2 linked regions of the Peribacillus simplex NBRC 15720 = DSM 1321 genome follow. The protein of the gene in region 2 interacts with the protein of the main gene of each other region in a pairwise test. Links are inferred from orthologs where the notes say so. Each region holds a gene or a part of one and is shown on either strand. Other genes may lie near its edges.

Region 1 (8,071 bases), 320 kb from region 2 along the record:
TAATGATTACCCTTTTTTGTTGATGGTCGTCTGGATTGGCTTATTTCTTGATAAATATCAAAGTGAATTAACAAGGGATTACTTATCACGATAATTTTTCAAAACTACTTTTATTGGAAATCTTATATTAAAAGCAAGGGGCCTTTCATATGTTAAAACCTATATTTGCAGCAACTGCTCTATCATCTTTCATTCTATTGTCCGGATGCTCATTCGACCAATCAAACGAGGATAAAAAAGAGCCAAAAGAAGAACAGCCGAGCTCCCAGGATACGGAGACAGAAACTGATAAGAATAATGATTCAAAAGAAACGGCCCAACGCCAGGTGGAAGTTAATGAAACGGCTGAACCCGCACAGGCTGGCCTTCAGACGTTAGCCAACCCGGAAAGCATACCTGTACTTGTCAATAAACAATACAGCCTGCCGGAAGATTACAAACCTGATGACCTTATCTATCCAAAAGTGGATTTCATCTTTCAAGATAAAATTGAAAAAAGAATGATGCGAAAAGAAGCGGGAGAAGCGCTTGAAGAGATGTTCCAAGCTGCTGAAAACGAAAACATGCACTTTGCCGGTGTTTCCGCTTATCGTTCACATCAAACGCAAATCGCTGTTTTTAACAACTATGTGGCTAAGGACGGGGAAGAAAAAGCGAAAACCTACAGTGCAATGCCTGGGACAAGCGAGCATGAAACGGGTCTAGCGATTGACGTCACGACCCATGACGGTGCATGTGCCGCCCAGGACTGCTTCGGTGACACGAATGAAGCGGCCTGGCTTGCTGAACACGCCCATGAATACGGATTTATCATCCGCTATCCGGAAGGCAAGGAAAACATCACAGGCTATAAATACGAACCATGGCACATCCGCTATGTCGGTGTTGATGCTGCAACTGAAATTTTTGTAACGAAGAGTACATTAGAAGAATACTATAATGCCGTACCAGTGGAAGCTGTGTCGGATTAATAAAAAAAGGTGCCCGGATGCGGCACCTTTTTTTTATGAAATGGTATTAATCAAACGTTTGATTAATACCATTTATCAGCCCTGAACCAAGCTCAGAAAATTGACTGGACGAATTCCCGCTGACTTTATAAGCATAAAAAACCTCCTATTCAATGTGGATTGCCACATTGAAGCTATTTTGTCTGTAAATGTTTTGATAACGATCTTGTCCTCTTTTAACAATTTTATCTTTGCTAATGCATTGAGACTGACGTATTCCTCATTAACTAAATAACTATAAAAAGCCCTCAAAGACTTAATTATTGTATTAATGTAGTTGGGCTTGTTCCCTATTTCTTTTTGATATTGAATAAACTTCTTAATGTGCAAGGAGGAAACATCCTCAACATCTGAAATATCATGATGTGTTTCCAAGAAATTAATCAATTGACCGACATTGTAATTGTACGTTTCAATCGTCCCTTAGAGTAGTTCTTAATCTGCAAGTCAAATGTAAACTCCTTCAGCAAATCTTTAATAAACATAAAAAAACCTCCTATTTAATGCGGATTTCCACATATAAATAGGAGGTTAAAAGCAATAAACTGTACGACAAAGTTCATGTTTCTGTATGACTTAATTCAAGCCCCTTGAATTTGCCTTGTACGACAAAAATTCAACTGCTTATAACATGAATTAGATTACTTCTTCAAGTTATAGAAAGATTTCAAGCCGCCATATACAGCCAAGTCACCAAGCTGGTCTTCGATGCGAAGAAGTTGGTTGTATTTAGCGATACGGTCTGTACGGGACATGGAACCTGTTTTGATTTGTCCTGCGTTTGTTGCAACGGCGATGTCAGCGATAGTTGCATCTTCCGTTTCACCGGAACGGTGGGAAACGACTGCAGTGTAGCCTGCGCGCTTAGCCATTTCGATTGCTTCAAACGTTTCAGTCAGTGTACCAATTTGGTTCACTTTAATCAGGATGGAGTTACCGATGCCTTTTTCGATGCCTTCAGCCAATTTTTTTGTGTTCGTTACGAATAAATCGTCACCAACTAATTGGACTTTAGAACCAATGCGTTCAGTTAAAAGTTTGTGGCCTTCCCAGTCATTTTCATCCAAGCCGTCTTCAATAGAAAGGATCGGGAATTCATTCACTAGCTCTTCATAGAACGCAACCATTTCTTCGGATGTAACGCCATTGCGGCCTTCGCCTGCAAGGTCATATTTGCCTGTTTCTTTGTTATAGAATTCAGATGATGCTACGTCCATACCAAGGTAGATATCTTCGCCTGCTTTATAGCCTGCTTTTTCAATTGCCTCGATGATGACTTGCAGCGCTTCACGGTTTGAACCAAGGTTTGGCGCAAAGCCGCCTTCATCGCCGACTGCCGTATTCAAGCCTTTTGCAGAAAGGACAGATTTCAATGCATGGAATACTTCAGCACCCATACGAACTGCTTCTTTGAAGCTAGGAGCGCCTACAGGAAGGATCATGAATTCCTGGAAGTCAACATTGTTATCGGCATGTGATCCGCCATTAATGATGTTCATCATTGGAGTTGGAAGTTGTTTCGCATTGAACCCTCCAAGGTAACGATACAATGGTAAACCTGAAAATTCCGCAGCAGCATGGGCAGCAGCCATTGACACACCAAGGATTGCATTAGCTCCCAAGTTCCCTTTGTTTTCAGTACCATCCAATTCAATCATAGTAAGGTCAAGTCCTGCTTGGTTCGTTACATCCAAACCAATGACAGCATCAGCAATGATATCATTTACATTATCAACTGCTTTTTGTACCCCTTTACCCAGGTAACGAGATTTATCTCCGTCACGAAGCTCAACAGCTTCGTGTTCTCCTGTTGAAGCACCTGATGGTACGATTGCACGTCCGAAGTAACCGGACTCTGTTTGGATTTCTACTTCTATTGTTGGATTACCACGGGAATCTAGCACTTCACGTGCATATACATGTTCGATGTACGGCATTATAAATCTCTCCTTTTCCAATTCACAATTTTATTTAGATAATAGGGATTTCCCTGTCATTTCAACAGGTTTTTCGACTCCAAGCAAATCAAGCATCGTTGGAGCTAAATCGCCTAGGATTCCACCTGTTCTTAATGTTACCTGATTTTTAGTGATAATGACAGGCACAGGATTCGTTGTATGGGCCGTCATGGGGTTGCCTTCGAGCGTTACGACTTCATCAGCATTCCCATGGTCAGCTGTAATGATGGCCGTACCGCCTTTTGAGACGATTAAATCGACTATCCTGCCTAGGCATTCATCAACGGTTTCAATCGCTTTAATGGTAGGCTCAAGCATCCCTGAATGACCAACCATGTCCGGATTGGCAAAATTCAAGAGGATCGCATCGAAGCGGTCAGCCTCAATTTGTTCCATCAATGCATCAGTCACTTCATAAGCACTCATTTCCGGCTGTAAATCATATGTAGCTACTCTCGGAGAATTAATCAAAATCCTCTCTTCACCAGGAAACTTCTCTTCACGTCCGCCGCTCATGAAAAACGTCACATGCGGATATTTTTCAGTTTCAGCGATACGAAGCTGGGTAAGCTGGTTTTGGGAAAGTACTTCCCCTAATGTATTATCAAGATTTGTCGGCTTAAAAGCAACATATCCGTCAACTGTTTCCGAAAAATGTGTCAAGCAGACAAAATGGAGATGCTTCGGATGTCCAGGACCACGGTCAAATGAGCGAAAGTCTTCGTTCGTGAACGTATTCGAAATCTGGATTGCCCGGTCTGGACGGAAGTTATAAAAGATGACGGCATCATCATCTTTAATCGTCGCCACCGGTTTACCATCTTCCGCCGTTATGACTGAAGGTATCACGAATTCGTCAAAAATACCATGTTCATAGGAGTCCTCGACACATTCCATCGCAGAAGGGTAAGAAGGTCCATCACCATACACCATAGAACGGTAGGATTTCTCCACACGCTCCCAGCGTTTATCACGGTCCATCGAATAATACCTTCCTGAAATGGTCGCGAACTGACCAACACCGATTTCCTTCATTTTCGCTTCCGCTTCCTTAATATAACCTTGCGCCGTTTTAGGTCCGACATCACGTCCATCTAAAAATGCATGTACATATACATTTTTAACTCCTTCTTTAGCGGCCAATTTCAGCAGGGCATACATATGTTCAATATGACTGTGAACGCCGCCATCTGAAAGAAGACCGAAAAGATGAAGATCCGTCCCTTTTTTCTTGGTATGGCTCATGGCATCGACCAAAGTTGGGTTTTCTGCAAACTCCCCTTCACGGATTGCCAGGTTAACACGGGTCAGACTTTGATAAACGATCCGTCCTGCCCCGATATTCAAATGGCCCACTTCAGAGTTACCCATTTGACCGGCAGGCAAGCCGACCGCTTCCCCGCTTGCAGTTAAATGGGAATGCGGATACTTTTCCCAATAACGGTCAAAGTTCGGTTTTTTCGCATAAAAAACAGCATTTCCTTCTTCTTCGTTACGGCAGCCAAAACCGTCCAAAATGATAAGTGCCACAGGCGACTTACTCATAGTGACCAGCCTCCAGCAATTGTAAAAAGGAATCGGTTTTCAAGCTAGCCCCGCCTACCAACGCACCATCTATATCAGGTTGTGCCATGTACTCTTTAATATTCTCAGGTTTTACACTGCCACCGTACTGAATACGGATGGCTGCAGCTGCTTCATTTGAAAATTTGTCAGCAACCACAGAACGGATATGTGCACAAACTTCATTTGCATCTTGAGCAGATGACGATTTTCCTGTTCCAATCGCCCAAATCGGCTCATATGCAATGACGGCTTGTGTCAATTGTTCGTCAGATAATCCAGCTAAGCCTTTTTCAATCTGGCTGCCAACGAAATCATTCGTTTCGCCAGCTTCCCTTTGCTCAAGTGTTTCACCGCAACAAACGATAGGGGTCATCCGGTGGGCAAAAGCGGCATGCGCTTTTTTATTAACGGCTTCATCCGTTTCGTTGAACATTTCCCGGCGTTCGGAATGACCAAGTATGACGTAGGATACACCAAGATCAGCTAAAGCGATCGGGCTGATTTCTCCCGTGAAAGCACCACTTTCTTCAAAGTGCATGTTCTGCGCCCCGATTTTCACATCGGTTCCTTTTGCTGCTTGAACCAGTTGATCCAAAAACAAGGCTGGAGCACATACAACCGTATCGATTAAATCTTGCTTCGGAATCAAATTGCTCACTTCTTCTAAAAAGGCAGTCGCCTCAGATAGTGTTTTATTCATTTTCCAGTTTCCTGCAATAATCGGTTTACGCATTTGGTTTCTCATCCCTTCTAAAGTTGAAATATGTAACGGTTTACGCTTATTTATCGTTCAAGGCCACAACGCCAGGCAATTCCTTGCCTTCCATGAACTCAAGAGATGCACCGCCGCCTGTTGAAATATGGGACATCTTTTCTGCTAAGCCAAACTTTTCAGCAGCTGCGGCTGAATCCCCTCCGCCTACAATGCTGTAAGTATCTTTTGCTTCCGCCAATGCTTCAGCAACCGTTCTCGTTCCATTAGCAAATTTATCGAACTCGAATACTCCCATTGGTCCATTCCATATGACAAGCTTGGAACCTTTGATTACATCCGCAAATAATCCACTTGTTTTTGGACCGATATCCAGAGCCATTTTATCACTTGGAATAGCATCGATATCGACATTCTCTGTCTCTGCATCAGGTGAAAATTCAGCTGTTACAACCGCATCGATAGGCAAATGCAATTTTACACCTTTTTCTTTTGCGCTTTCGATGAAAGACTTGGCCAATTCTATTTTGTCTTCTTCCAATAATGAATTACCGATTTCATGACCTTGCGCTTTAATAAATGTATAACCCAGTCCACCACCAATGATCAAGTGATCGACATTTTCCAAAAGGTTTTCGATAACGCCTATCTTATCCTTTACTTTTGCTCCGCCAATTATAGCTGTAAAAGGACGCTCCGGGTTGGATAACGCTTTTCCTAGCACAGAAAGTTCTTTTTCCATCAGCAATCCGGCAACAGCTGGGAGATGGTGTGCTATTCCTTCAGTTGAAGCATGTGCACGATGCGCAGCTCCGAATGCATCGTTAACATAAACATCAGCCAGTGCAGCAAATGACTTCGCCAATTCTTGATCGTTCTTCTCTTCTCCTGTATAGAAACGAACGTTTTCCAACAACAGGATCTCGCCATTTTGCATGTTATCAATGATTGATTGAACGGTCTCGCCGTAAGCTTCTTCTGCCTTTTGCACATCTTTGCCACTAAGTTCGCTTAGTCTTTCCGCAACAGGTGCTAAACGCAATTCTTCAACTACTTGTCCTTTTGGACGGCCAAGGTGGCTAGCTAAGATGACTTTAGCGCCTTGTTCTGTCAGATAGGAAATCGTCGGCAGTGCAGCTTTGATTCTCGTATCATCCGAAATCTTTCCGTCCTGCATCGGAACGTTGAAATCAACACGGCAAAATACGCGTTTCCCCTTTAATTCAATATCTCTAATCGACTTTTTATTCATAATCCAAGAACCCCCTTAGATATTGTTATCATATTTTTGATTCCTTTAGTCAAAAAGGGAGAGGGTAAATTTCCCAACTCCCCTTTTTCTCTTTTTCATTATAGTCGGTTTCCAGGAAATTATCCAAAAACAAGAAATGTAAACGCTTGACTGATTAATGACTTACTAATAATATCATCTTCTGCCAAGTTTTTTTAGAGGTGTGATAAAAAAAACCTCACCTTGGTGAGGTTTTTTTTATTATTCTAATTACAATCCTTTTTTAGCCAAATAGTCGATTAAATCAACAACACGGCTAGAATATCCAGTTTCATTATCATACCAAGATAATACTTTAACCATGTTTCCTTCCATTACCATTGTGGAAAGGGCATCAATGGTAGATGATGATGGGTTACCGTTATAGTCAGTTGATACTAGCGGAAGTTCGCTGTACTCAAGAATTCCTTTTAATTCGCCTTCAGAAGCCTTTTTGAATGCTGCATTAACTTCTTCAACTGTTGTGTCTTTTTCAAGCTCTGCAACAAGGTCGACTACAGACACGTTTGGAGTAGGTACGCGCATTGCCATACCATTTAATTTCCCTTTAAGTTCAGGAAGAACAAGTGCAACAGCTTTTGCCGCCCCAGTTGTTGTAGGAATGATATTCTCGGCAGCTGCACGTGCACGGCGGTAATCTTTATGAGGCAAATCAAGGATTTGCTGATCATTTGTATATGAGTGAACAGTAGTCATCATACCGCGTTTGATTCCGAATTGTTCATGAAGCACTTTAGCAAATGGAGCTAAGCAGTTCGTTGTACAAGAAGCATTAGAGATTACATGGTGGTTTGCTGCATCATATTTGTCTTCGTTTACACCCATGACAATTGTGATATCTTCATCAGATGCAGGAGCAGAGATGATTACTTTTTTCGCGCCAGCTTCTAAATGCTTAGCTGCATCTGCACGTTTTGTGAAACGTCCTGTAGATTCTACAACTACTTCTACTCCTAGTTCACCCCATGCTAATTGTGCAGGATCACGTTCAGCCAATACTTTGACTTTATGACCATCAACAACAAGGTACTCCCCATCAACTGTTACTTTTTCATTAAGAGATCCATGAATTGTATCGTATTGAAGAAGGTGCGCTAACATATTAGCATCCGTTAAGTCGTTAATAGCAACAATCTCTACCCCAGGATTACTCAATGCTGCACGAAATACATTACGTCCAATACGTCCAAAACCATTAATACCAACTTTTACTGCCATGAAAAATTCCTCCTTTTAAGTTCGCAAATATATTAAGGGGTGTAATTCCCCTGAATTAACTCTTGTGCCGCCGCTTCATCAGTGATCAACACTGTTGATGAAGGTGCGCCTTTCATGTAGGAACGGATAGCCTTTGCTTTAGTTTTACCACCTGCCACAGTTATCACTCGCTTTTCAGGGCTAAGATCATCTAACTGGATGCCGACTGTCAAAACTTTATGAACAACTTTACCGTTTTCATCGTAATAATAACCGAATGCTTCTCCTACAGCATTTCCATCTAACAGCTTCTTTAACATTTCTGGCGAAGAATTTC
Region 2 (8,075 bases):
GAAATATTGAATGAAAAAGGACCGCTTGTCTTGAAAGTGATGAAAAATACGAAAGTAAAAGGCAAACTTTTGAAGGTTTCAGAGGCCTTTAAGAACTAAAGATGTTGAATAAAAAGAAGCGGGAAGACCGAAAATTGGTCTTTTCGCTTCTTTTTTTATTTGTTTTATTCTCGTCCCCAGTGTTTTAAAACTAGGGACGAGAATAATTCGACCTCCCCGGAAATAATTCGACTTACACCAAGATAATTCGACCTCTCCGGAAATAATTCGACCTACACCAGGATAACTCGACCCACCCGGAAATAATTCGACCTAAACCAAGATAATTCGACCTCCCCCCGAAATAATCCGTCCGCACTGGAATCACTTTTTTGTTTTATGAGGATGTGGGATTCTTTTTCTGAATTCTGTTTATCCGTCAAAATAGAGTGGTATATGAGGAAGGATAACGCAATTATTTCGAATAAAGTAAATACATACAACACGATTTAATCTGAATTCTTAGACATGGAGGGGAATGAGTGGAATGACGAAAGAAAATGAAAGCGGAAGAATCGATGAGCAAAGTAAGCAGCGACAGTTGGATCAATATCGAGTGGACGATAATGGGAAAAAGATGACGACTAACCAAGGTTTGCGTATTTCTGAGGATGAGCATTCTTTGAAAGCGGGAACCCGTGGTCCAACTTTAATGGAGGATTTTCATTTCCGTGAAAAAATGACTCATTTTGACCATGAGCGTATTCCTGAGCGGATTGTCCATGCCCGTGGATCTGGAGCACATGGATATTTTCAGGTATATGAACCGATGGGCGAATTTACAAAAGCCAAGTTTCTTCAAGACCCTTCAGTCAAGACACCAGTATTCGTTCGTTATTCCACGGTAGCAGGTTCCCGCGGATCGGCAGACTCGGTCCGTGATGTAAGAGGGTTTTCTACAAAGTTTTATACTGAGGAAGGAAACTATGATTTGGTCGGAAATAATATTCCGGTATTTTTTATTCAGGATGCCATTAAGTTCCCGGATTTAATCCATGCGGTTAAACCGGAGCCTCATAATGAAATACCTCAGGCTGCGTCTGCCCATGATACTTTTTGGGATTTCGTCGCCAACAATGAAGAAACGGCTCATATGATCATGTGGCATCTTTCTGATAGGGCCATACCGAGAAGCTTCCGGATGATGGAAGGTTTTGGTGTCCACACATTCCGTTTTGTAAATGAACAAGGCGTGTCCCATTTCGTTAAATTCCATTGGAAGCCTGTACTGGGAGTTAAATCCCTTGTTTGGGATGAGGCACAGAAAATTGCAGGGAAGAATCCTGATTTTCACCGCCAAGATCTGTGGGAAGCGATAGATACCGGAAATTATCCTGAATTTGAATTTGGCGTGCAAATGATTAAGGAAGAAGATGAATTCAAATTCGATTTTGATATCCTCGATCCTACTAAACTATGGCCGGAAGAACAAATTCCGGTGAAAATAATCGGAAAAATGGTTTTGAACCAAAATACGGATAACTTTTTTGCAGAGACGGAACAGATAGCTTTCCATCCGGGGCATGTTGTACCGGGTATTGATTTTTCAAATGATCCGCTGCTTCAGGGACGTTTATTCTCATACACCGATACCCAGCTATCCCGATTAGGAGGACCGAACTTCCATGAGCTACCGATTAATAGGACGGTTGCCCCCGTTCATAATAATCAACGCGATGGCATGCACCGAATGTCAATAAATCCAGGGCCGGTCAGCTACCATAAAAATTCCCTTGCAGGTAACTCTCCAGAACCTGCTTCGGAAGAGGAAGGCAGCTATGCACATTACCAGGAAAAAGTCGATGGCAGGAAAGTCCGTCAGCGGAGTGAAAGCTTCAAGGATCATTACAGCCAAGCTAAACTATTTTGGAATAGCATGACGGAAGTGGAGAAGGAGCATATTATTCAGGCTTTCCACTTTGAAGTGGGAAAAGTGAAAAGTAAGGCCGTTCAGCAGCAAATTGTCGATATGTTCAGCAATGTAGATGTCGAACTGGCTAAAACGATAGCTATTGGAGTGGGAGTGAATCCTCCAGCCAACAAGAGTGAGGTCAAAATGGATTTGGCTTCTCCGGCCTTAAGCCAGGAGCAAATGAAAGTGAACACGGCGGCAACAAGAAAAGTGGCAATCTTGGCTGCAGATGGTTTTAACGGCTCAGAGGTTAATCAAGTTTTGGAATCATTTAAATCGGCAGGTATAACCGCTGAAATCATCAGTAATAATCGTGGAGTGATTACAAGTTCTGAAGGACAGCAGGTTGAGGTGAATCAGACATTCCTGACAGCCGATTCGGTACTTTTCGATGCTGTATATGTGACAGGAGGCCAGGAGAGTGCCGATGCCCTGAAGGCATCCAAGGAACCAATTTACTTTGTTGATGAAGCCTACAATCATTTCAAAGCGATTGGTGCGGGAATTGAGGGAGCCGAGATCTTGTCGAAGGCAGGCATCGTTTCCAATGATCCAGCCGCAGGCATTGTAGCTGTTACGGATAAAAATAGTGGTTCTGCCTTTATCGAGGCAATTGCCAAGCACCGTCACTGGACACGTGCTTGATATTTGATGAAAACCCCCAGACTTGGAGTCTGGGGGTTTTTCAATAGACACGTATAGCTTACTTTGCTTTTTCTTCAAAAAGCGATGCAATGCCAACGATCACCTTAGTGGCCAGGATCATATTATCGACGGAAATAAATTCATATTTGCCATGAAAGTTCTCCCCGCCCGTAAAGATGTTGGGTGTTGGCAGGCCCATATACGATAATTGAGATCCGTCCGTACCACCGCGTATTGGTGAGATTTTCGGTTGTATGTCGAGTTTCTCCATTGCTTCATGGGCAATATTCACGATTTCCTTCACGGGCTCAATTTTTTCCTTCATGTTGAAGTATTGATCCTTTAATTCAAGCTGGATACGGTTGTGCCCATATTTTTCTTTTAAATCTTCGATCACTTTTGTTAGATATTCCTTGCGCTCATTAAACTTCTGGCGGTCGAAATCCCTGATGATGTATGAAAGCTTGGTCTCTTCCACATCACCGTTAAATGAAAGCAGATGATAAAAGCCTTCGTAACCCTCCGTATATTCCGGTGCTTCTGCCACTGGGAGCTTATCATGGAATTCCATGGCGATTTTCGCCGAGTTCACCATTTTTCCTTTAGCCGTACCAGGGTGAATATTCGTCCCTTTGATCAGGATTTTGGCCGATGCTGCATTGAAGCTCTCATATTCAAGTTCTCCAAGTGGACCGCCGTCCACGGTGTAGGCAAATTGGGCATCAAAAGCATCTACATCAAACTTATGGGGGCCCCTGCCGATTTCTTCATCGGGAGTAAAAGCAACACGGATTTTTCCATGCTTGATTTCCGGATGCTGTATCAAATAATCCATGGCAGTCATGATTTCGGCAATTCCAGCCTTATTATCTGCTCCCAACAGGGTTGTCCCATCCGTTGTAATCAAGGTATGCCCTTTATAGTTCTTAAGTGAAGGAAAATCATCAGGTGAAAGAATGACCTCCAATTTTTCATGTAAAGTAAGATCTTTGCCATCATAGTTGTCAACGATTTGCGGTTTTACATCTTTTCCAGTGAAATCCGTTGCTGTATCGACATGGGCCAAGAATCCGATTGTCGGGACATCCTTATTTGAATTGGCAGGCAAGGTTGCCATGACATATCCGTTCTGATCAATTGTCACATCATTCATCCCAATGGATTGAAGTTCCTTGACCAATGCATTTGCCAAGGTCAACTGTCCGGGTGTAGAGGGGCATGAGGGATTTTCCTCATTCGATTGGGTATCCACTTTCACATAAGAAGTGAATCTTTCAATGATTTCATTTTTCACTTTTCCTTCAACTCCTTTTTCCCTTATCTTACCATGATTGATTGAAATGGAAAAATTATCTTGCTTCAGGTGACGTACAGATATATCTCCAGATCTTCAAGGGAGGTGTCATCAGCAAAGAACAGCATATCTACAAAAGACATGCCGTGCTTTGCTATCTCTTTTTAGAGTGGATTATTCAAGGCCCATACGGAAACGCTTTTCCCATGAACGGGAAAGGTCGCGAAACCATCCTCTTCAATGGTAATGTGGTCATCTCTATGACAAGTTAAATCAATCCAGATTTCACCAGCCCGATGTTCACCGACGAACATCCTTTTTTCACTGTTGTGATCTCCATTCGAGATAATGACGGCACACCCCGAGCCTTCTAGCTCTTTAACTCCGTGCCGGACCCAGCCTATCGTATTTGGATCATCAAAGTAGTCCGTCTGTTCTCCGTAAGCTTTTTCATACCTAGCATATAATAGGCGATCTAGAATATCCTTTTTCCCAGGCACCGGAGAAGGTCCGCCGATTCCATAATAGTCCCCGTAAAAGACACAAGGATAACCGCAAAGTCTCAGCAAGGTAAGTGCATATGCCGATGGTTTAAACCAGTCCTTTACCCAAGATTCCAGTGATTCATGAGGCTGGGAGTCATGGTTGTCGACAAAAGTGACGGCCTGTGCCGGATTAGTTTGGACGAGGGTATCATCAAAGATGGTTGAGAGGTCGAAGTCTGTCCCTGCTTTTGAGGCCTCATGAAATTTATAATGCAGGGAAACATCGAACAAGTTGAGGTCATGATTGGTTTGCTCTAAGTATGTTTGACAAGCTTTAACATCCGCCTTCCAAAATTCGCCGACCATGAAGAAATGTTCCTTTGTATAAGGAATGAGTTCTTGGAGAAATTCATTGATGAATTCATAATCGATATGTTTAACGGCGTCCAAACGAAAACCATCACACTTTAACGTATCAACCATCCATTTTCCCCAACTAATCATTTCCTGACGAACTTCTGGAAGGCTGTAATCGATGTTGGCAAACATTAAATAATCATAGTTTCCGAATTCATCGATGACATGCTGATTCCAGTGCTTATTTTCGCCTGTGATTCGATATACGCTCATTTTGTCGTTTTCGGCATCATAGTCTGTGCCATTAAAATGATTATGGTTCCACTTAAAATCAGAGTATTTATTTTTACGGCCTGGAAAATCGAATTTTGTCCAGCCTTCCATTTCAAATGGTTTTGAGATATCTTCCATACGGTTGTCTGGATTAACTTCAATGACTTCAAATTTTTCGGTTCCGTCAGCACCTGCTTTATGGTTCATGACTAAATCGATATAAACACAAAGTCCGTAGTTATGACAGGTGTCTATTGCTTGCAGCAATTCATCTTTGGTCCCGTATTTGGTACGAACTGTTCCTTTTTGGTCAAATTCCCCCAAATCGTATCCGTCATATATTCCATATCCATTATCCCCAACGGATTGCCCTTTGGTAACTGGCGGAAGCCAAACGCAGTCGATTCCTATATCCTTCAACTTGGAGGCTGCATATTTCAATCTGTCCCAATGAGAACCATCTGCCTCTAGATGCCACTCGAAAAATTGCATCATCGTATGATTTCTTTTCATCCGTTCCCCCCCTGACACCGACCTGTTTTTAAAAAAAGTGAAACTGTACGATCGGATAAAGTAATAATGGAAATCTTTACCCCCTAAATTCAAATGATAAACAAGTGAACAACCCTCTTGATTGAGGTTCATTTACCTCTCTATTTTACTATTTTATACCAAATAAGGGTATTTTATATTGATTAGCAGCTAAAAATTATTCGAATGCGGAGGAATAGCCCGGAAAAGGCTATACGGCATTTCAATAAAAAAGGTATCCCGAATATTTTGGGATACCTTTTTTCATATTGGAGGGGGATAGTCTATTATCCTTTTTTACCTCTTCGTCTAAAGAAGTGGGCGAAAGCCATTGCACCTAATAATAAGATTAGGAGCACGGAAGATAGAATGATCGTATCTTTGGAGGAGCTACTGTTACCCGCCCCCTTTTGGCCCATGTTCCCGTTTATACCAGGAGGTGCACCATTCCCGCCGCGGTCCATGTCAGGGGGCTGCATGGCATCCCCATTCTCGCCGCCGCCCATGCTTGGTGGTTGCTGGCCTGCATTTGCGTCATCGCCCATATTAGGAGCTCCGCCGCTCATGCTGCTTTCTGTCTCAGCTTCCACAACCAGGTCTCCAGAAAGCTGTGCCAAAATGGATTCAGCACGTTGGATAGCGAAGTCAACCAGGGTTTCCTCGCCTGATGTTGCTTCTATATACTCGTCCATAGTATAAAACTTGGTCGGATCCTTTTTCACATATGGTGTGATTAATGTAGAAATTTCAGTGGTCATTGCTGTCATTTTTTCTTCAGAGAAAAAATCTGTGGCAATGTCGTCTAGATAATCATAATATTTTTCACGGTACCCGTCGTTGGACAGAAGGGCATTCAATAAAGGACGATCTTCAAGGGTCGTACCTGAAACAGGTTCGGTAATGCTGAAGTTGATATTACTTTCATTCATGAAATTTGAACTCATATCCATCATTCCGCCACCGTTTTTATTCGGTGCTTCTCCAACGAGTTCCGTGTCATCTTGCTTAGCGGCATCGTCGTTACTCTCAGCTGTCGCCCCATCTTTTTGGTCAGCGGCCACTTCATTGCCTTCATTTTTATTTTCTTGATCGGATTCGCCCGCCTGTCGCCCGCCGCCTCCGGAATAACCGCCAAATGACATATTATAGTCCCAAGGCAATATCGAAAAGACCCCGTTCTCTTCATATAGGTAGTAATTGTGCTTTTTATCTCCTTGATAGTGGTCGAGGTTGACGAGGGCAGTATTGGCTGCGAAATAGCGCAACATTTCATCGACATCAAGGACTTCCTCCACATTCCCACCATTATTAATGGCTTCAAGCATTTTGATCATGGCGGATTGGTCCGAATGATCGTTTGTTTTCAAGTTTATTCCTGTGTAGTCATCAATGTCATCACTGATCCACTTTAAATCGCTTCCCGTACCATCCGGATAATAGAGGTCGCCTGTGCCATCAGTGAAGTTGGTACTTAGGAAGGTTTCCTCTATAGCTTCCACACCTAGATAAAGGCCCCATTCCTTTCCGTTGATGGTCACGTACATATAGGAATGTCCCGGTGTCGCAATGCCCATCTTGTCCATTAATTCATAGGAAAGGTATTCTCTCATATAAGTGGGATCACTGTAATTATTGTTTAGGGCCAACTTTTTCAGGCCGTGTAAATCTTGATCTTCCTGATAATAATCAAAGTCTATCTTCCAGCTGTAACGATCTGAATCTCCCATTTGAACAACGGAATTCAAGGAAAGGTTTCCCTTGGTGCGAAATCCGACATTTTTTACCGTCTCCCCATCTATCGTTACATCGGCATTAACGATTTCCTTTTCAGTGGGGTTATCCAGGATGGAATCTAAATCCTCATCAGCCAATGTTATATCAACGGTTGTCACCTTACTTTGGTCAAATACAGATTCTGTATAAGTATTCCCTTTAGTGGCTTTTTCAACTTGAAGATTGGGAAGGAAGAACATCACTGCTATAAAAATTATTATCAATAATCCAATGGTCGCTACAACATATCTTGTTTTTAACATGCCAAGGCTCCTTCCTCCTGTAGTCTTATATAGAGGGGTGGGCATGGATTTTTATGTCCGCCATCTATCTTAAGCTGTGAAGTTGCCATCATAACTTAACATGATGGCAGAGTGAACGCTGTTCATGTCCTTGACTTGATTAATGAATTCCGCATTATTATCTCTTAATCGAATTTCATATGTCACTTCGAGGTTATTATCCGCCATGACGGATTTTGATTTGATGGAGTGCTTTTTCACCTTGTTGGATATCATTTCTTCTAACGTTTTTTCAATTGATGCATCTGAATATTTAACGATTAATAAAAATGGATTTTCAACAGTGATCCGATTGGCAAATATGAGCATGACGATACCTATTAAAATGGCACCGATGATAACCAGCGGAATTAATCCTGCCCCGCATAAAATCCCGGAGGCCGCTGCCCAGAACAGGAAGACCAAGTCCATGGGATCTTTGATGGGCGTTCTGAATCGTACGATGGAGAGTGCACCGACCATAC

Evidence for each region. The genes of interacting proteins can lie anywhere in the genome.
Region 1: the proteins of pepT (region 2) and tpiA interact in binary tests that used the Escherichia coli proteins (3 or more experiments, as listed by UniProt). The link is inferred for Peribacillus simplex NBRC 15720 = DSM 1321 from one-to-one orthologs.

The regions. Positions count from the first base shown.
Region 1 is NZ_CP017704.1:2,931,713-2,939,783, reverse strand. The notes cover bases 3,387-6,347. They hold tpiA (triose-phosphate isomerase), read right to left. Parts: upstream 5,268-6,347; coding sequence 4,506-5,267; downstream 3,387-4,505. Other genes in these bases: BS1321_RS14000 (phosphoglycerate kinase), read right to left, coding at 5,314-6,347; gpmI (2,3-bisphosphoglycerate-independent phosphoglycerate mutase), read right to left, coding at 3,387-4,513. Also shown: BS1321_RS14030 (hypothetical protein), read left to right, coding at 1-94; BS1321_RS14025 (M15 family metallopeptidase), read left to right, coding at 150-971; BS1321_RS14020 (hypothetical protein), read right to left, coding at 1,047-1,385; eno (phosphopyruvate hydratase), read right to left, coding at 1,652-2,947; more of gpmI, read right to left, coding at 2,978-3,386; more of BS1321_RS14000, read right to left, coding at 6,348-6,498; gap (type I glyceraldehyde-3-phosphate dehydrogenase), read right to left, coding at 6,748-7,755; BS1321_RS13990 (sugar-binding transcriptional regulator), read right to left, coding at 7,788-8,071. UniProt on the Escherichia coli protein: Involved in the gluconeogenesis. Catalyzes stereospecifically the conversion of dihydroxyacetone phosphate (DHAP) to D-glyceraldehyde-3-phosphate (G3P).
Region 2 is NZ_CP017704.1:2,608,013-2,616,087, forward strand. Bases 1,773-4,737 are described here. They hold pepT (peptidase T), read right to left. Parts: upstream 3,891-4,737; coding sequence 2,655-3,890; downstream 1,773-2,654. Other genes in these bases: BS1321_RS12480 (catalase), read left to right, coding at 1,773-2,596; BS1321_RS12490 (alpha-amylase), read right to left, coding at 4,055-4,737. In the rest of the region: BS1321_RS12475 (DEAD/DEAH box helicase), read left to right, coding at 1-99; more of BS1321_RS12480, read left to right, coding at 527-1,772; more of BS1321_RS12490, read right to left, coding at 4,738-5,518; BS1321_RS12495 (CotH kinase family protein), read right to left, coding at 5,824-7,572; BS1321_RS12500 (DUF4956 domain-containing protein), read right to left, coding at 7,642-8,075. UniProt on the Escherichia coli protein: Cleaves the N-terminal amino acid of tripeptides.